Regions from separate parts of the Methylobacterium organophilum genome, predicted to be linked through region 1. Evidence: predicted binding sites of a transcription regulator. Region 1 holds the regulator's gene; each other region holds the start of a gene.
The links. Region 1 encodes LexA, which represses DNA repair genes until DNA is damaged. Its sites were predicted from a motif close to TGTTCNNNNTGTGTTCNG; they were not measured.
Positions count from the first base shown of each region.

Region 2: a site for LexA is predicted at 2,001-2,018, ahead of uvrA (excinuclease ABC subunit UvrA). Genes of this name have one in related genera too.
Region 3: a site for LexA is predicted at 1,592-1,609, ahead of MMB17_RS15870 (DUF3072 domain-containing protein). Genes of this name have one in related genera too.
Region 4: a site for LexA is predicted at 1,922-1,939, ahead of ruvC (crossover junction endodeoxyribonuclease RuvC). Genes of this name have one in related genera too.

Region 1 is NZ_CP092848.1:2,217,463-2,220,980, reverse strand. Features, by position in the region: gene MMB17_RS10250 (ComEC/Rec2 family competence protein) at 1-1,711, shown strand, start outside; gene lexA (transcriptional repressor LexA) at 1,705-2,439, opposite strand; gene MMB17_RS10240 (CoA transferase subunit A) at 2,747-3,484, shown strand; gene MMB17_RS10235 (3-oxoacid CoA-transferase subunit B) at 3,505-3,518, shown strand, end outside.
Region 2 is NZ_CP092848.1:3,808,067-3,811,584, forward strand. Features, by position in the region: gene uvrA (excinuclease ABC subunit UvrA) at 1-1,864, opposite strand, end outside; partial or broken gene MMB17_RS17925 (efflux RND transporter permease subunit) at 2,300-2,509, shown strand; gene MMB17_RS17930 (PAS domain-containing protein) at 2,520-3,518, opposite strand, start outside.
Region 3 is NZ_CP092848.1:3,397,705-3,401,222, forward strand. Features, by position in the region: gene MMB17_RS15860 (DUF937 domain-containing protein) at 135-971, shown strand; gene MMB17_RS15865 (Flp family type IVb pilin) at 989-1,207, opposite strand; gene MMB17_RS15870 (DUF3072 domain-containing protein) at 1,330-1,569, opposite strand; gene MMB17_RS15875 (branched-chain amino acid aminotransferase) at 1,673-2,560, opposite strand; gene MMB17_RS15880 (MarR family winged helix-turn-helix transcriptional regulator) at 2,791-3,357, shown strand; gene MMB17_RS15885 (response regulator) at 3,354-3,518, shown strand, end outside.
Region 4 is NZ_CP092848.1:4,658,778-4,662,295, reverse strand. Features, by position in the region: gene MMB17_RS22015 (TetR/AcrR family transcriptional regulator) at 1-505, shown strand, start outside; gene MMB17_RS22010 (DUF6883 domain-containing protein) at 556-912, opposite strand; gene MMB17_RS22005 (hypothetical protein) at 909-1,091, opposite strand; gene MMB17_RS22000 (DUF2852 domain-containing protein) at 1,362-1,826, shown strand; gene ruvC (crossover junction endodeoxyribonuclease RuvC) at 1,995-2,567, shown strand; gene MMB17_RS21990 (NADPH:quinone oxidoreductase family protein) at 2,568-3,518, opposite strand, start outside.

The DNA.
Region 1 (3,518 bases):
CCGGATCACGGCGACGGCGCGGCTGCTGCCGCCGCCGGAAGCGGCCCTGCCCGGCGGCTACGACTTCGCGCGGGACGCCTATTTCCGCGGGATCGGCGCGGTCGGCTCGCTGACGGGGCGCATCGCCGTGCTGCCGCCCACGGCCCCCCTCCCCGGGAACCTGCGCCTCGCCGCGGGGATCGACACGGCCCGCAACGCGCTCACCCGCCGCATCACGGAGTCGATCGGCGGACAGGCCGGCGCGGTCGCCGCCGCCCTGGTCACGGGCAAGCGCGGCCTGATCGACGCCCGGACCAGCGACGTGCTGCGCGCGGCGGGCATCTATCACGTCATCTCCATCTCCGGGTTGCACATGGTGCTCGCGGCCGGGGTGGTGTTCTTTCTGGTGCGCGCGTCGCTCGCGGCCATCCCGATCCTGGCGCTCGGCTGGCCGATCAAGAAGATCGCCGCAGCCTGCGCCATGGCCGGCGTCACGGCCTATTGCGCCTTCTCGGGCTGGGACGTCGCCGCCGAGCGCTCCCTGGTGATGACGCTGGTGATGCTGGGGGCGATCCTGGTGGACCGGCCGGCGCTCAGCATGCGCAATCTGGCGCTCGCGGCCCTGATCGCCCTCGCCCGCGAACCCGAGGCCCTGCTCGGGCCGAGCTTCCAGATGTCCTTCGGCGCGGTGGCCGGGCTGATCGCCTGCGCGCCGCTGCTCGACCGCGTCTTTCCCCGGGCGCGGGAGGGCGGGCGCTGGCTGCGGCTCGCGGCCTCCGCGGCCACGGCCACCCTCGGCACGCTCGCCACCACCCTGGTGGCGCAGATCGCCACGGCCCCCTTCGCCACCTATCACTTCCAGACGGTGCAGCCCTTCGGCCTCGTCGGCAATGCCCTGACGCTGCCCCTGGTCTCGCTGGTGGTGATGCCCTCCGCGGTCCTCGGGATGCTGGCCACGCCCTTCGCCCTCGACCGGCCGGTCTGGTGGCTGATGGGCCTCGCGGTGAAGGGCATGCTCGCGATCGCGACCTGGATCGCGGGCTTCGACGCCGCGACCTTGGTTCTGCCCGCCTTCGGCACCGGCGCCCTCGCGGCGCTGACGCTCGCCCTGCTGCTGCTGGTGCTGCCCGGCGCGCGCCTGCGCTGGCTGGCGCTGCTCCCGGTCGGGGCGGGCCTCTGCCTCGCCGCGGGGCGGGAGCGGCCCGACATCCTGATCGACCGCCACGGCGCCGGCGCCGCCGTGCGCGGGAGCGACGGCCGCCTCGTCGCGCTGGGAAAGCCGTCCGCCTTCGTGCTCGAACAATGGCTGAAGGCGGATGGCGACGGCCGCCGCGCCGAGGCCCTGGCGGACCGGGCCGGCGCCCGCTGCGACCCGCTCGGCTGCACCCTTGCGGCCAAGGGCGGCCTCGTCGTCGCCTATGTCTCGGACAAGCGCGCCTTCCGCGAGGATTGCGCCCGCGCCGACATCGTCATCAGCGGGCGCAGCGCACCGCCGACCTGCGCCGCGCGCCTCGTGGTCGACCGGGGGACGCTCGAACGGCTCGGCGCCGTCGCGATCGACCTCAAGGGCGGCGCACCGGCCCTGACCGGCACGCGCGAGCAGGGCCGCAGCGCCCCCTGGCGCCCGCCCCCCAGGGAGGCGGCCGTTCCGGCAGCGTCTCCCACCGCGAAACCCGAGGCGGAGGACGGCGCCGAAGAGGCGCCGCCCGCCCCGGAGGAGCGGCTTCAGTAGCGGCGCACGAGGCTGACGAGGCGGCCCTGGATGCGCACCCGGTCCGGGCCGAGCACCCGCGTCTCGTAGGCCGGGTTCGCCGCCTCCAGCGCGATCGAGGAGCCGCGCTTGCGCAGGCGCTTCAGCGTCGCCTCCTCGTCGTCGATCAGCGCCACGATGATGTCGCCGGTATTGGCCGTGTCCTGCTTGCGGATCACCACGAAGTCGCCGTCGAGGATGCCGGCCTCGATCATCGAGTCGCCGCGCACTTCGAGGGCGTAATGCTCGCCCCCCGAGAGGAAGTCCGGCGACATCACGAAGGAATGGCTCGGGTTCTGGATCGCGGTGATCGGCGTGCCGGCGGCGATCCGGCCCATCACGGGGATCGAGACCATGCGGTCGTCGATCTCGGTGCTGACCGCCGCGGGCGGGCGGGCCGGGGGCTGCTTGGCGCGGCCGCCCTCGACCACGCTGGGGGTGAAGCGCCGCACCTCGGCGGGCGGGCCCGAACGCTCCGGCGGCCGGCCGGCCGCAACCTCGGGCACCCGCAGGATCTCGATGGCGCGGGCGCGGTTCGGCAGCCGGCGCAGGAAGCCCCGCTCCTCCAGCGCCGTGATCAGGCGGTGGATGCCGGATTTCGACTTGAGATCGAGGGCATCCTTCATCTCGTCGAACGAGGGCGGCACGCCGCTCTCGCTCATCCTGGCCTGGATGAACTGGAGCAATTCCAGCTGCTTGCGCGTGAGCATGCGCGACCCTTCACGAAGCCGGGGCGCGGATCCCGCGCACCTCGGAAACAAAACGCGAACACGTTAAACGTTCCGCAAGTGTTCCGCAAGCAGCGGGCTTCCCCCGACCGCCTTCGACATGAAAGATTCTGCCCGGATCGCCCCGCGCGGCAGGAGCACGACGTCGCGCGCCGTTACATCCCGCCCGCGACGACGCGGAGTCGGGTTTGACGCCGCCGCTTGTTGCGGTGCAAATCGCCATGGGCAGAATAGTGCGCCCCCCGGGCGAATCGATGCCGGCGGAAGGCGACTCTCAAAGGGTGGAATGATGCGGAAGGTGCAACCAGATGCCGCGACCGCGCTGAGCGGCCTCCTGCATGACGGCATGACCATCATGGCCGGCGGCTTCGGGCTCTGCGGCATCCCCGACGAGCTGATCGCCGCGATCCAGGAATCCGGCGTCAAGGACCTCACTGTCGTCTCGAACAATGCCGGCATCGACAATGTCGGCCTCGGCAAGCTGCTCGCCACCCGCCAGATCAAGAAGATGATCTCGTCCTATGTCGGCGAGAACAAGGAATTCGCCCGCCAGTATCTCGGCGGCGAGCTCGAGATCGAGTTCAACCCCCAGGGCACGCTCGCCGAGCGCATCCGCGCCGGAGGCGCCGGCATCCCGGCCTTCTACACCAAGACCGGCGTCGGCACCCTGGTGGCCGAGGGCAAGGACGTGCGCACGTTCGACGGCGAGGAATACGTGATGGAGCGCGGGCTCTTCGCGGATCTCGCCATCGTGCATGCCTGGAAGGGCGATACCGAAGGCAACCTCGTCTACCGGAAGACCGCGCGCAACTTCAATCCGATGATGGCGACCGCCGCCAAGGTGACGGTGGCGCAGGTCGAGCACCTGGTCGAGGCCGGCGAGATCGACGGGGACCACATCCACACGCCGGGCATCTTCATCAAGCGCATCCTGCACGTGCCGATCCGCGAGAAGCAGATCGAGCAGCGCACCGTGCGCAAGCGCAAGGATGCCGAGCCGGCCGCGGCCGGCGGCGGCCAGATCTGATCGAGGGAGAGGAGAGTACCATGGCCTGGACCCG
Region 2 (3,518 bases), 1.6 Mb from region 1:
CCGGGTCCTTGAGGAGCTGCTCGGGCGTGCCCTGGGCGACGATCTCGCCGCCATGGATGCCGGCGCCGGGGCCGACATCGACCACGTAGTCGGCCTGCAGGATCGCGTCCTCGTCGTGCTCGACCACGATCACCGAATTGCCGAGGTCGCGCAGGCGCTTGAGCGTGCCGAGCAGGCGCTCGTTGTCGCGCTGGTGCAGGCCGATGGACGGCTCGTCGAGCACGTAGAGCACGCCCGTCAGCCCCGAGCCGATCTGCGAGGCGAGGCGGATGCGCTGGCTCTCGCCGCCCGAGAGCGAACCCGAGCCGCGGGCAAGCGTCAGGTATTCGAGGCCGACATCGACGAGAAAGGTCAGGCGGTCGCGGATCTCCTTGAGGATCCGGACGGCGATCTCGTTCTGCTTGTCGGTGAGCTTCGAGGCGATCTCCGAGAACCAGCGATGGGCCTCGCGCACGGAGAGCGCCGTGACGTCGCCGATGTCCTGCCTGTCGATCTTGACCGCGAGCGCCTCGGGCTTGAGCCGTTTGCCGCCGCAGGCGGCGCAGGGCGTGGCGCTCATGAAGCGGCCGATCTCCTCGCGGCTCGCGTCGCTCTCGGTCTCCTTGTAGCGCCGCTCCAGATTCGGGATCACGCCCTCGAAGGGCTTGTTGACCGCGTAGGCGCGCAGGCCGTCATTGTAGTCGAACCGCACCGATTCCTTGCCGGTGCCGTAGAGGATCACCGCCCGGGCCGCCGCGGGCAGGGCCGACCAGGCGGTCGTGGTCTTGAAGCCGAAATGCTTGGCCAGCGCCTCCAGCGTCTGGTCGTAATAGGGCGAGGTCGACTTGGCCCAGGGGGCGATCGCGCCGCGCTTCAGGGTGAGCGCCGGGTCGGCGATCACCAGCGTCTCGTCGATGCGCATCTCATGGCCGATGCCGCCGCAGGTCGGGCAGGCGCCGAAGGGATTGTTGAAGGAGAACAGCCGCGGCTCGATCTCGGGGATGGTGAAGCCCGAGACGGGGCAGGCGAAGCGCGACGAGAAGGTGATCTTCTTCGGCGCCTCGCCCTCCGGCGTATCCGCGAACTCGATATCGGCGATGCCGTCGGCGAGATCGAGGGCGGTCTCGAAGGAATCGGCGAGACGGCTCGCGATGTCGGCCCGCACGACGATGCGGTCCACCACCACGTCGATGTCGTGCTTGAGCTTCTTGTCGAGCTTCGGCACGTCGTCGATCGGATAGTATTCGCCATCGACGCGGAGACGCTGGAAGCCCTTCTTCTGGAACTCGGCGATTTCTTTCCGATACTCGCCTTTCCGGCCTCGGACCACGGGCGCGAGCAGGTAGAGCCGGGTCTTCTCCGGCAGGGCCAGCACCCGGTCGACCATCTGGCTGACGGTCTGGCTCTCGATCGGCAGGCCGGTGGCCGGGGAATAGGGGATGCCGACCCGCGCCCAGAGCAGGCGCATGTAGTCGTAGATCTCCGTGACCGTGCCGACGGTGGAGCGCGGGTTCTTCGAGGTGGTCTTCTGCTCGATGGAGATGGCCGGCGAGAGCCCGTCGATCTGGTCGACATCGGGCTTCGACATCATCTCGAGGAATTGCCGGGCATAGGCCGAGAGCGATTCGACGTAGCGGCGCTGGCCCTCGGCATAGATCGTGTCGAAGGCGAGCGACGACTTGCCCGAGCCCGAGAGCCCCGTGAACACCACCAGCCGATCCCGGGGGATCGTCAGGTCGACGTTCTTCAGGTTGTGCTCGCGGGCGCCACGCACCGCGATGACGCGGGCATCGCGCGCCTGCGCGGCCCCGTCGAAGAGCGCGGCGAGCTTGGCGTCCTTCTCGCTCTCGGCTCGGCTGCTTGCGTCGGCTTTGGCTTTGGCCATGGGGCGGATCGGTCTGTTGCAGGCAGGCCCGGGGCGGCGCCATGCAGCGCCTGACGCCCGGTCCGTCAGGGCGGGCAACGGTCGTGCCGTGGGAATCGTCGACGCGGAAGATGGCCCTCGAGCGTCGGGGTACCACTAGAACGAAACGGAAACGACGGCAACTTCCTGCCGCGGGCGCAGCGACGGGCCGCTCCGGCCCTCGGCATTCGGGGCGATGGAGGGGTCCGCCGCTCCCCTCCGAGGGCCCGCGCCGCATTTTTCGAGTCAAATGCGAGCGACCAAATTTACAACCTTTAAGTGCAAAAATGCTGGCGCCTTTGCATGAAATTTAAGCAGAGGCCGAACTTCGAAAGTTTTGTTTCACGCCGGCTGGCCAGGGTCCCGGGCATCCTCTCCGGGCTGAGTCCTCCAATCGACCTGCACCACCGAGGCGAGGCGGTCGAGCCGCGGGCGGGGGAATTGCCGAGCAGCTTCTCGATCGGGTGGACCGAGGCCGCCTACCGGGAGAAGATCGCCGGCAACTTCGCGCCGATCATCTTCGGGCGCGGCGTGTTCATGATCTTCTGCTTCCTGGCCGGCCAGTACGAATCCCTGCGCCTGCCCATGGTCATCCTGCTCGCGACCCCGCTGGCGATCTTCGGGGCGGGGAGGGGGATCAGTCGCGGGCCAGAAAGCCCGAGAGCGGGCCGGACAGCCGGCAGACCACCCCGGCCGCGTCGTAATCGACCGCGACCTCGCCGCCCACCGCACCGGACAGGCCGCGCTCGATCAGCCGCGAGCCGAAGCCGGTGCGGGCCGGCGGCGTCACCGGCGGGCCGCCGCTCTCCTGCCAGCGCATGTTCAGGCGGGGCTCGGCCGCGCCGTCGGCGACGATCTCCCAGGTGATGCCGACGCGGCCCTCGGGCACGGAGAGGGCGCCGTACTTGGCCGCGTTGGTGGCGAGCTCGTGCAGCATCAGAGTGAGGGGGAGGGCGGCGGCCGCCCCCACCTGGATCGGCGGCCCGGCGAGGCGGAAGCGGCCGGCCTGGCCGTCGTCGTGGCTGGCGAGGGCCCCGGCGATCAGGGCCTCCATGTCGGCGGCCTCGCTCGAGCCGTCGAGCAGGATGTCGTGCGCCTTGCCGAGGGCGATCAGGCGCGCCACCAGGGTCTTCTTGGCCGTCTCGACCTCGGTGACGTTGCGCAGGCTCTGCGCCGCGATGGCCTGCGCCATGGCCAGGGTGTTCTTGAGCCGATGGGAGAGCTCGCGGTTGAGCAGGCGCTGCTGCTCCTCGGCCTGGATGCGGGCGACCGCCCCCCAGGCGCGCTCGGCGAGCTCGCGGGCGAAATCGACCTCGCCGCTCGACCAGTCGCGAGCGGCGGCGGACTGGGCGAAGAGCACGCCGACCAGGGCGCCGCGCCGGACCAGGGGCACCTCGATCGCCGCGCCGATTCCCGCCCGCGCATAGGCGGCGGCGCGCGCCGGGGGAAGCTCCGCCGCGGCGTCCCGCAGCACGCAGACCGCCCCCCGGGCGAGCTCGGAAAGCCGCAGGGGGAGCGCGGCGGAGGCATGGGTGCCGGCGAGGCTCGGCAGGGCGCCCGCGCTCCAGTCCCGCTCGACGGTGAGCGTCGCCTCGGCGCCGTCGGGGAAGGCGTAGCCGGCCCGGTCGAGATCGAG
Region 3 (3,518 bases), 1.2 Mb from region 1:
GAAGGATGTCCCGGGCAAAATCGCCCGGCGCGATCACCACCGCTGGTCACGGGCGACCCGATGGGACAGACTTGGCACAGTGTCAGGAGCCGCGTTCCGGGCTTCCGGACCGTTCTCGGAGAGGCGGGCCGCCCATGTTCAATCCGTTCGAGCTGATGCAGGCCCAGAGCCCGGCCGCGATTCAAGCGTTCGGCCAGCAATTCGGTCTCTCGCCGGACCAGACCCGGCGGGCGATGGAAGCCCTGCTGCCCGCCCTGACTATGGGCCTCCAGGCCACCCCGGGAAACGATCCGACCGGCATGGCCCGGATGTTCGGCCTGGGCGGCGGAGCGGGCAGCACCGGCCCGCGGAAGGCGGAATTTCCCTTCGGCGCGATGTTCGGGCCGCCCCAGCTGGTTCAGGCCATCCTGCAGCAGGCGGCGGCGAGCAGCGGCGTCGGCACCCAGGCCCTGCGGCAGATGATGCCGGTGATGGCCGGCATGCTGGTCGCGACCCTCGTCCATCTGATGCTCAACAGCGAGACGGGCACACGGGCCGCCCCGGCGCCGGAGCCCGCGCCCCTGTTCCCGCCGGGCAATCCCTGGGCGGCCTGGTTCGGCGGCCTGATGGACACGCCCGCGCCCGCGCCGCCCCCCGGGCGCAAGCCCGCCCCGAAGCCCGCGGCCAAGGCTGCGCAGCCGGGCCCTCGCGGCGCGGCGGAGAAGGGACCGGGGGAGAGGGGCGCGTCGGAGGCCTCCCTCGAGGTGTTCCAGCAGATGATGCAGACCGGGGCGGAGGTGCAGGAGCAGAACGTCAAGGCGATGCGGGAGATCTTCGACGCCTTCTGGACACGCCCCCCCATGGACAAGGCCGCCCCGGCCCCAGCCCCGGAGGAGGGCACCTCGGACAGGAAAGCGTCCCCCGCGGCGCCCAGATCCGACAAGCCGCGCGCGGGCAAGCCCCCGCGCGGCGAAGCGCCGACGGAGGATTGATCGCGGCCGGCCTGCTTTCAGCGTGCGGCGTCGAAGGACGTGTTGACGGTGTTGAACAGGGTGTTCACCGCGCTGGTGAGCCCGCTCATCGAGCCGAACACGGCAAGCGCCAGCACCACGGCGATCAGGGTGTACTCGATCGCGGTGGCGCCGGCCTGATCCTGGCGGAAGCGGGCCGAGAGCGTTCTCAGCGCCGGGCCGTACCGGGCCAGGGGCGGGATGCGTGACGGAACCATGCGCCGATCCCCCCCGAGGCGTCGATCTTCCCATGCTTCTAGGAACGGCGCATTGAAGAAGCCTTAAGACTTGCGCCGAAACCGGAGGCCAAACCTGTGCTTTTCTGCACAGCGGCCGCGGTTCAGGACAGACCCGCCTTCTCCCGCAGGGCGTCGATGCGCTTGGACGCTTCCGCCTTGTCGAGATCGGGCGCGTAGGCCTTCGGCTCCCCGGCCTGCTCCGACAGGGTCTTGAGGTACGAGGCCTGGGCGCCGGTCATCGGCTCGCCGCCGGTGGTCCAGGCATCCGGATCCTTGATCCGGTTCGAGTCGTCGCTCGGGTCGATCTTGGGGTTGTTGGCTTCCGGCTTGTGCTGGGTCATGACGGCTCCCGATAGGCGCTTTCGTTCACGGATTGTTCCATAAACGCGACGCGCCCGGGGCGGTTCCGGAGCCCGACCCAGGCTGGGCCGGGCTCCGGACGATTCAGGCCGCCACGGCGCGGGGCTGCACCTCGGCGAGGTAGTCGTCCATCAGCGTCTTGGTCAGCGCGGCGGGCGTGAAGCGGTAGGGGCCGATCTCGGCGACCGGAGTCACTTCGGCGGCCGAGCCCGTGATGAAGCACTCGGAGAAGCCGGTCATCTCCTCCGGGCGGATGCGGCGCTCGATCACCTCGATGCCGCGGCGGCGGGCGAGCTCGATCACGGTCTGCCGGGTGAGGCCGTTGAGGAAGCGGTCGGCCTGGGGCGTGTGCAGCACGCCGTCCTTGACGAAGAAGACGTTCGCGCCGGTGCACTCGGCGACGTTGTCCTCCCAGTCGAGCATCAGGGCATCGGCGTAGCCCTTGTTCTCGGCCCGGTGCTTCGAGATCGTGCAGATCATGTACAGGCCCGCCGCCTTCGAGGTGGAGGGCGCCGTGCGCGGATCCGGCCGCCGGTAATCGGCGATGTCGAGGCGGATGCCCTTCATCTTGGTGGCCGGGTCGAAGTAGCTCGGCCATTCCCAGGCGGCGATGGCGAGGTGGATGGTGTTCTTCTGGGCGGCGACGCCCATCATCTCCGAGCCGCGCCAGGCGACCGGGCGCAGATAGGCGTCCTGCAGGCCGCTCGTCTTGAGCACGAGGGCCTTGGCCGCCTCGATCTCGTCGACGGAGAAGGGGATCTCGAAGTCGAGGAGCTGGGCCGAGCGGCGCAGGCGCTCGGAATGCTCGCGGCTCTTGAAGATGCGACCGCCATAGGCCCGCTCGCCCTCGAAGACGGAGGATCCGTAGTGCAAGCCGTGGCTGAGCACGTGGATCTTCGCCTCCCGCCACGGCACCATGGCGCCATCGAACCAGATGGTACCGTCGCGCTCGTCGAACGGAATCATGGACATGCCCGGCTCCTTCGCCGCGGATTTGAATTCGGGGTGGATCCTCGCAGCGCGGGCGTCGCGACGGGACCGTCGGCGCGGGTGCTAGCAGGAGGGTTGACGGGTATCAACGAGGCTGAGATATGTCAACAACGCTGACTTATCTCCGGGCCCGGCCCGGGACGGCGGTTCTCCCGCCCTTCCTCGCCCCTGACAGCATCGAGGCAGCCGAAGACGTGACACGCCACGTGACGATGAGCGCCGCGGCGGCGCAGAGCTTCGACGACCGCGCCTTCGACCGGCACGACGCGCTCCCCGCCTGCGAAGGGCCGGCCGAGGGGTCCCGGGCGAGCGACGACCTGATCGAGCTGTTCTTCTTCGCCTATCGCGACTTCGTGAGCGACCCGGACCGGATCCTGGCGCAATACGGCTTCGGCCGGGCGCATCACCGGGTGCTGCACTTCGTGGACCGCTATCCGGGCCTGACCATCGCCGAGCTCCTCGACATCCTGAAGATCACCAAGCAGAGCCTCAACCGGGTCCTGAAGGACCTGATCGAGCAGGGCTATGTCGAGCAGAAGACCGGCGTGAACGACCGGCGCCAGCGGCTCCTGTTCTGCACGCGGGCCGGGCGGGACCTCGCGGCGGATCTGAGCCGGGTGCAGACGAAGCGCGTGGTGCAGGCGCTCGCCGGCCAGGCCGAAGCCGAGGGGGCGGATGCACGCACCTCGGCGCAGGATTTCCTCCTCGGCATGATCGAGCCCGACGAGCGTGCGGCCGTGCGCCGCCTGATGGCGCGCCGCGCGGGAGAGGCGGCGTGAGCGGCGGGCTGGCCGTGCGGGCCCGGGCCGAGCTGCCCGACCATGCGCCGCATATCCTCGTCGTCGACGATGACCGCCGGGTGCGGGAGCTGCTCTCGCGCTTCCTGTGCGAGCACGGCTTCCGCGTCACCGCGGCGGCCAATGTCGACGAGGCGCGCGCG
Region 4 (3,518 bases), 2.4 Mb from region 1:
CGCCCTCTACCGCCATTTCCGGGGCCGTGAGGCTCTGCTGGAGGAGGTCGCCGGCCGCGGCTTCGCCGACCTCGCCGACCGCCTCGCCCGGGCCGTCTCGGGCCGCGGCACGCCGCTGGAGCGCTTCACCCGCATGGGCGAGGCCTATCTCGCCTTCGCGGAGGAGGAGCCGGGCTACTACGCGGCGATCTTCGACACCCGCAGCCTCGCCGCCGCCCCGGCGGGGGAGCGGCCGAACCCCTTCGATCTCCTGGTCGACGCCCTGCGCAGCACCTTCCCCGAGGGCTTCGGCGGGGTCGATCCCCGCTTCGTGGCCCTCGAAGTCTGGGCGCTCTCGCACGGCCTCGCCACGCTCGCCGCCGCCGGCCGCCTGCCGAAGGGCGGCCCCGACAAGTACGAGCTGCTCCGGGCCGGTGTGCTGGCGCTGGTGCACGGGGCGGGGGGAGCGGCGGGCCATCGCCGCGCACCGCCCGGAGCGGAGAGCCCTGCGCCGCCGGCGGCCTGATCCTTCGGCAGGACAGCACCGCGCACGACCGGATCGCAGGTGCGAGCCGTCTAACGGGATCGCGGGAGCGGCTTCAGCGTGATGAAACGGGCGGGGTTGGGGCCCGAGTCGGCATCGACCTGCCAGACGGTCCGGACATTCGCGACCGAACCATCTGGGCACGGGAGCGGCCCCTCGAAATGGTAGCGGTGCCCAAACGGCGTCGGATAGGTGCGGGTCAGCGTGTGCGGAGTCGGATGGGCCGCCAGCGCCGCCATCAGCGAGACCGGATCGTCGACCGTGAAGCCGATGCTGAGGAGGAAGGCGCATTTGTCGCCGCCTTCGGCGTGGTCCGGATCGAGGAGATAGCGCCTGACCTTGTGGTCATCGACACGGAACTGCTCCGGATAAGCGACGAAGCCACTCACTCGTCGATGCGCTCGACCAGCGCGAGCGCTTGCGGCGCGCACAGGGCCAGGGCCTCGACCGGGCGCACGAATTCCACGTCGAAGCCCAGGCCGCCGCGCCAGACGGCGACGACGGTTCCTGTGCTGCCGGCGGGCACGACTTCGCCGTCCTCGCCCTGCACGTCGACGAGCGCGCGCACGCGGTCCAGCTCGCGAAAGAGCGGGCGGCCCGGCGCGCGCTCCGCGGCAGGGCGACGGTCAACCACCAATGAGAACGTTCGCTCCGGCATCGCGCGACTGTGCGCCTGCCCGCATCCACGGGCAAGATCCCGAATTCGTTCAGCGACGCGGTCGCCGAACGGAAGCTCCGGCGACGCCCCGCCCGAAAAACACGAGCCCCCCACCCTTGAAAGCGGGGAAACGGCCCCGCATGTGAATGTCGTTCACATTCACATCGGAGCCTTCAAGCCGTGAACACGTCCACCACCTCTCCATGGGGCGCGTGCCGCAGTCGCGGCGGCCCCTTCCCGCGCCGTTCCCTCGAGATCGCCACGATCGTCGTCGGGTTCATCTACGCCTGGCCGCTCGCGGTCGCCTATGTCGCCTGGAAGATCGCGGGCTACCCGGCCCTCGACCAGATACGGGACTTCGCCCGCACGGGCTCCTGGGGCGCGGCCGGCAACGGCGCTTCCCGTTTCGCCCAGGCCTTCGAGGCCGCCCGGAATGCCGGCCCCACCGGCAACTGGGCCTTCGACGAATACCGCAAGGCCGAGCTCGAGCGCCTCGAGGCCCGTCGCCGGGCGCTCGCGGAGGAAAGCCGTGCCTTCGCCGAGTTCGTCGAGGAACTGAAGCGGGCCAAGGACCGCGAGCAGTTCGACGCCTTCATGGCCAAGCGCCGCGGCAGCGAGGGCAGCGGCCCGACCATCGACGCCTGATCCGGCCGTCCCGGCGCGGAACGGCATCCGTCAGACAGCGACGCCTCTCCGGACCCGTCCGGGGAGGCGTTGCCGTTTCGTTTGCGGCAACCCTTCGTTCACTGTACGTTTCGTACAGACAAGGGGGGTGCGGTCACTTCCGACCGGGACGAGGAAGGGCCGAGGGCCGTGACGCAGGAAATCCGCATCCTCGGCATCGATCCGGGCCTGCGCCGGACCGGCTGGGGCCTCATCACCGCCAAGGGCACCAAGCTCGCCTATCTGGCCTGCGGCGTCGTCACCTCCGACGGGGACCTGCCGCTGGCCCTGCGCCTGCGCGAGCTGCACGAGGGCATCACCCGCATCGTCGAGGCGCATGCGCCGGACGAGGTCGCGGTGGAGGAGACCTTCGTCAACAAGGACGCGCAGGCGACGCTGAAGCTCGGCCATGCCCGCGCCATCGCCCTGCTGGTGCCGGCGCTCGCGGGCCTGCCGGTCTCGGAATACGCGGCCAACCTCATCAAGAAGTCGGTGGCGGGCTCGGGCCATGCCGACAAGGGACAGATCCAGGCGATGGTGAAGTTCCTGCTGCCCAAGGCCGAGTTCCGCCTCGCCGACGCGGCGGATGCCCTCGCCATCGCCGTCACCCACGCCCATCACCGGGGCCATCAGCGCCTGAAGTCCCGCCACGGCGCCGCCGCGGGCTACGAGGGGCCGGCGGCCGCCCGCATCGCCGCGGCCCTGGCGCGGCAGGGCGGCTGATCAACCGCTCACCCGCAGGAGCACCTTGCCCACCGCCTCGCGCCGCGTGAGGAGGCCGAGGGCCTCCGCGTAGTCGGCGAGCGGCAGCACGCCGTGCACCGTCGCCCGCAGCTTGCCCTCCGCCGCCCAGGCCACGAGCTGCGCCTGGTTCGACCGGTGCCGCTCCGGCTCGCGCTGGACGAAGGCGCCCCAATGCACCCCCTGCACGTCGATGCCCTTGAGCATGATCACGTTGAGGGGAAATTTCGGAATCGCGCCGGCGGCGAAGCCGATCACGAGGTAGCGCCCCTTCCAGCCGAGGGAGCGGAGCGCGGCCTCCGCGTCGTCGCCGCCCACCGCATCGTAGATCACGTCGATGCCGCTCTCGCCGCCGAGGCGGCGCAGGGCCTCGCGCAGGTTCTCCGCCTTGTAGTCGACGCCCTCGTCGGCCCCGTGCGCCCGGGCGATGTCGAGCTTGGCCGGGGAGGAGGCGCAGGCGATCACCCGCGCGCCCATGATCTTACCGATCTCGACCGCGGCGAGCCCAACGCCGCCGGAGGCGCCGAGCACGGCCAGCGTCTCGCCGGGCCGCATCCGGGCGCGGTCGGCCAGGGCGTGCAGGGTGGTGCCGTAGGTGATGGTGAGGCCGGCCGCCTTCTCGTCGCTGAGGGCGTCGGGGACCGGCGTCAGCCGTTCGGCCGGGACGGTGACGCGTTCCCGGGCCGTGCCGTGGCTCGCATGCACGATCACCCGATCGCCGACCCGCACGCCCTGCGCGCCGGGACCCAGGGCCTCGACCACGCCGCAGGCCTCGCCGCCGGGCGAGAAGGGCAATTCCGGCTTCACCTGGTAGCGGCCGGCGATGATCAGCGTGTCGAAGAAGTTGAGCGCCGCGACCCGCACCCGCACCAGGGCCTCCCCGGGACCGGGCACGGGATCGGGCAGGGTCTCGATCGACAGCTCCTCCGGCCC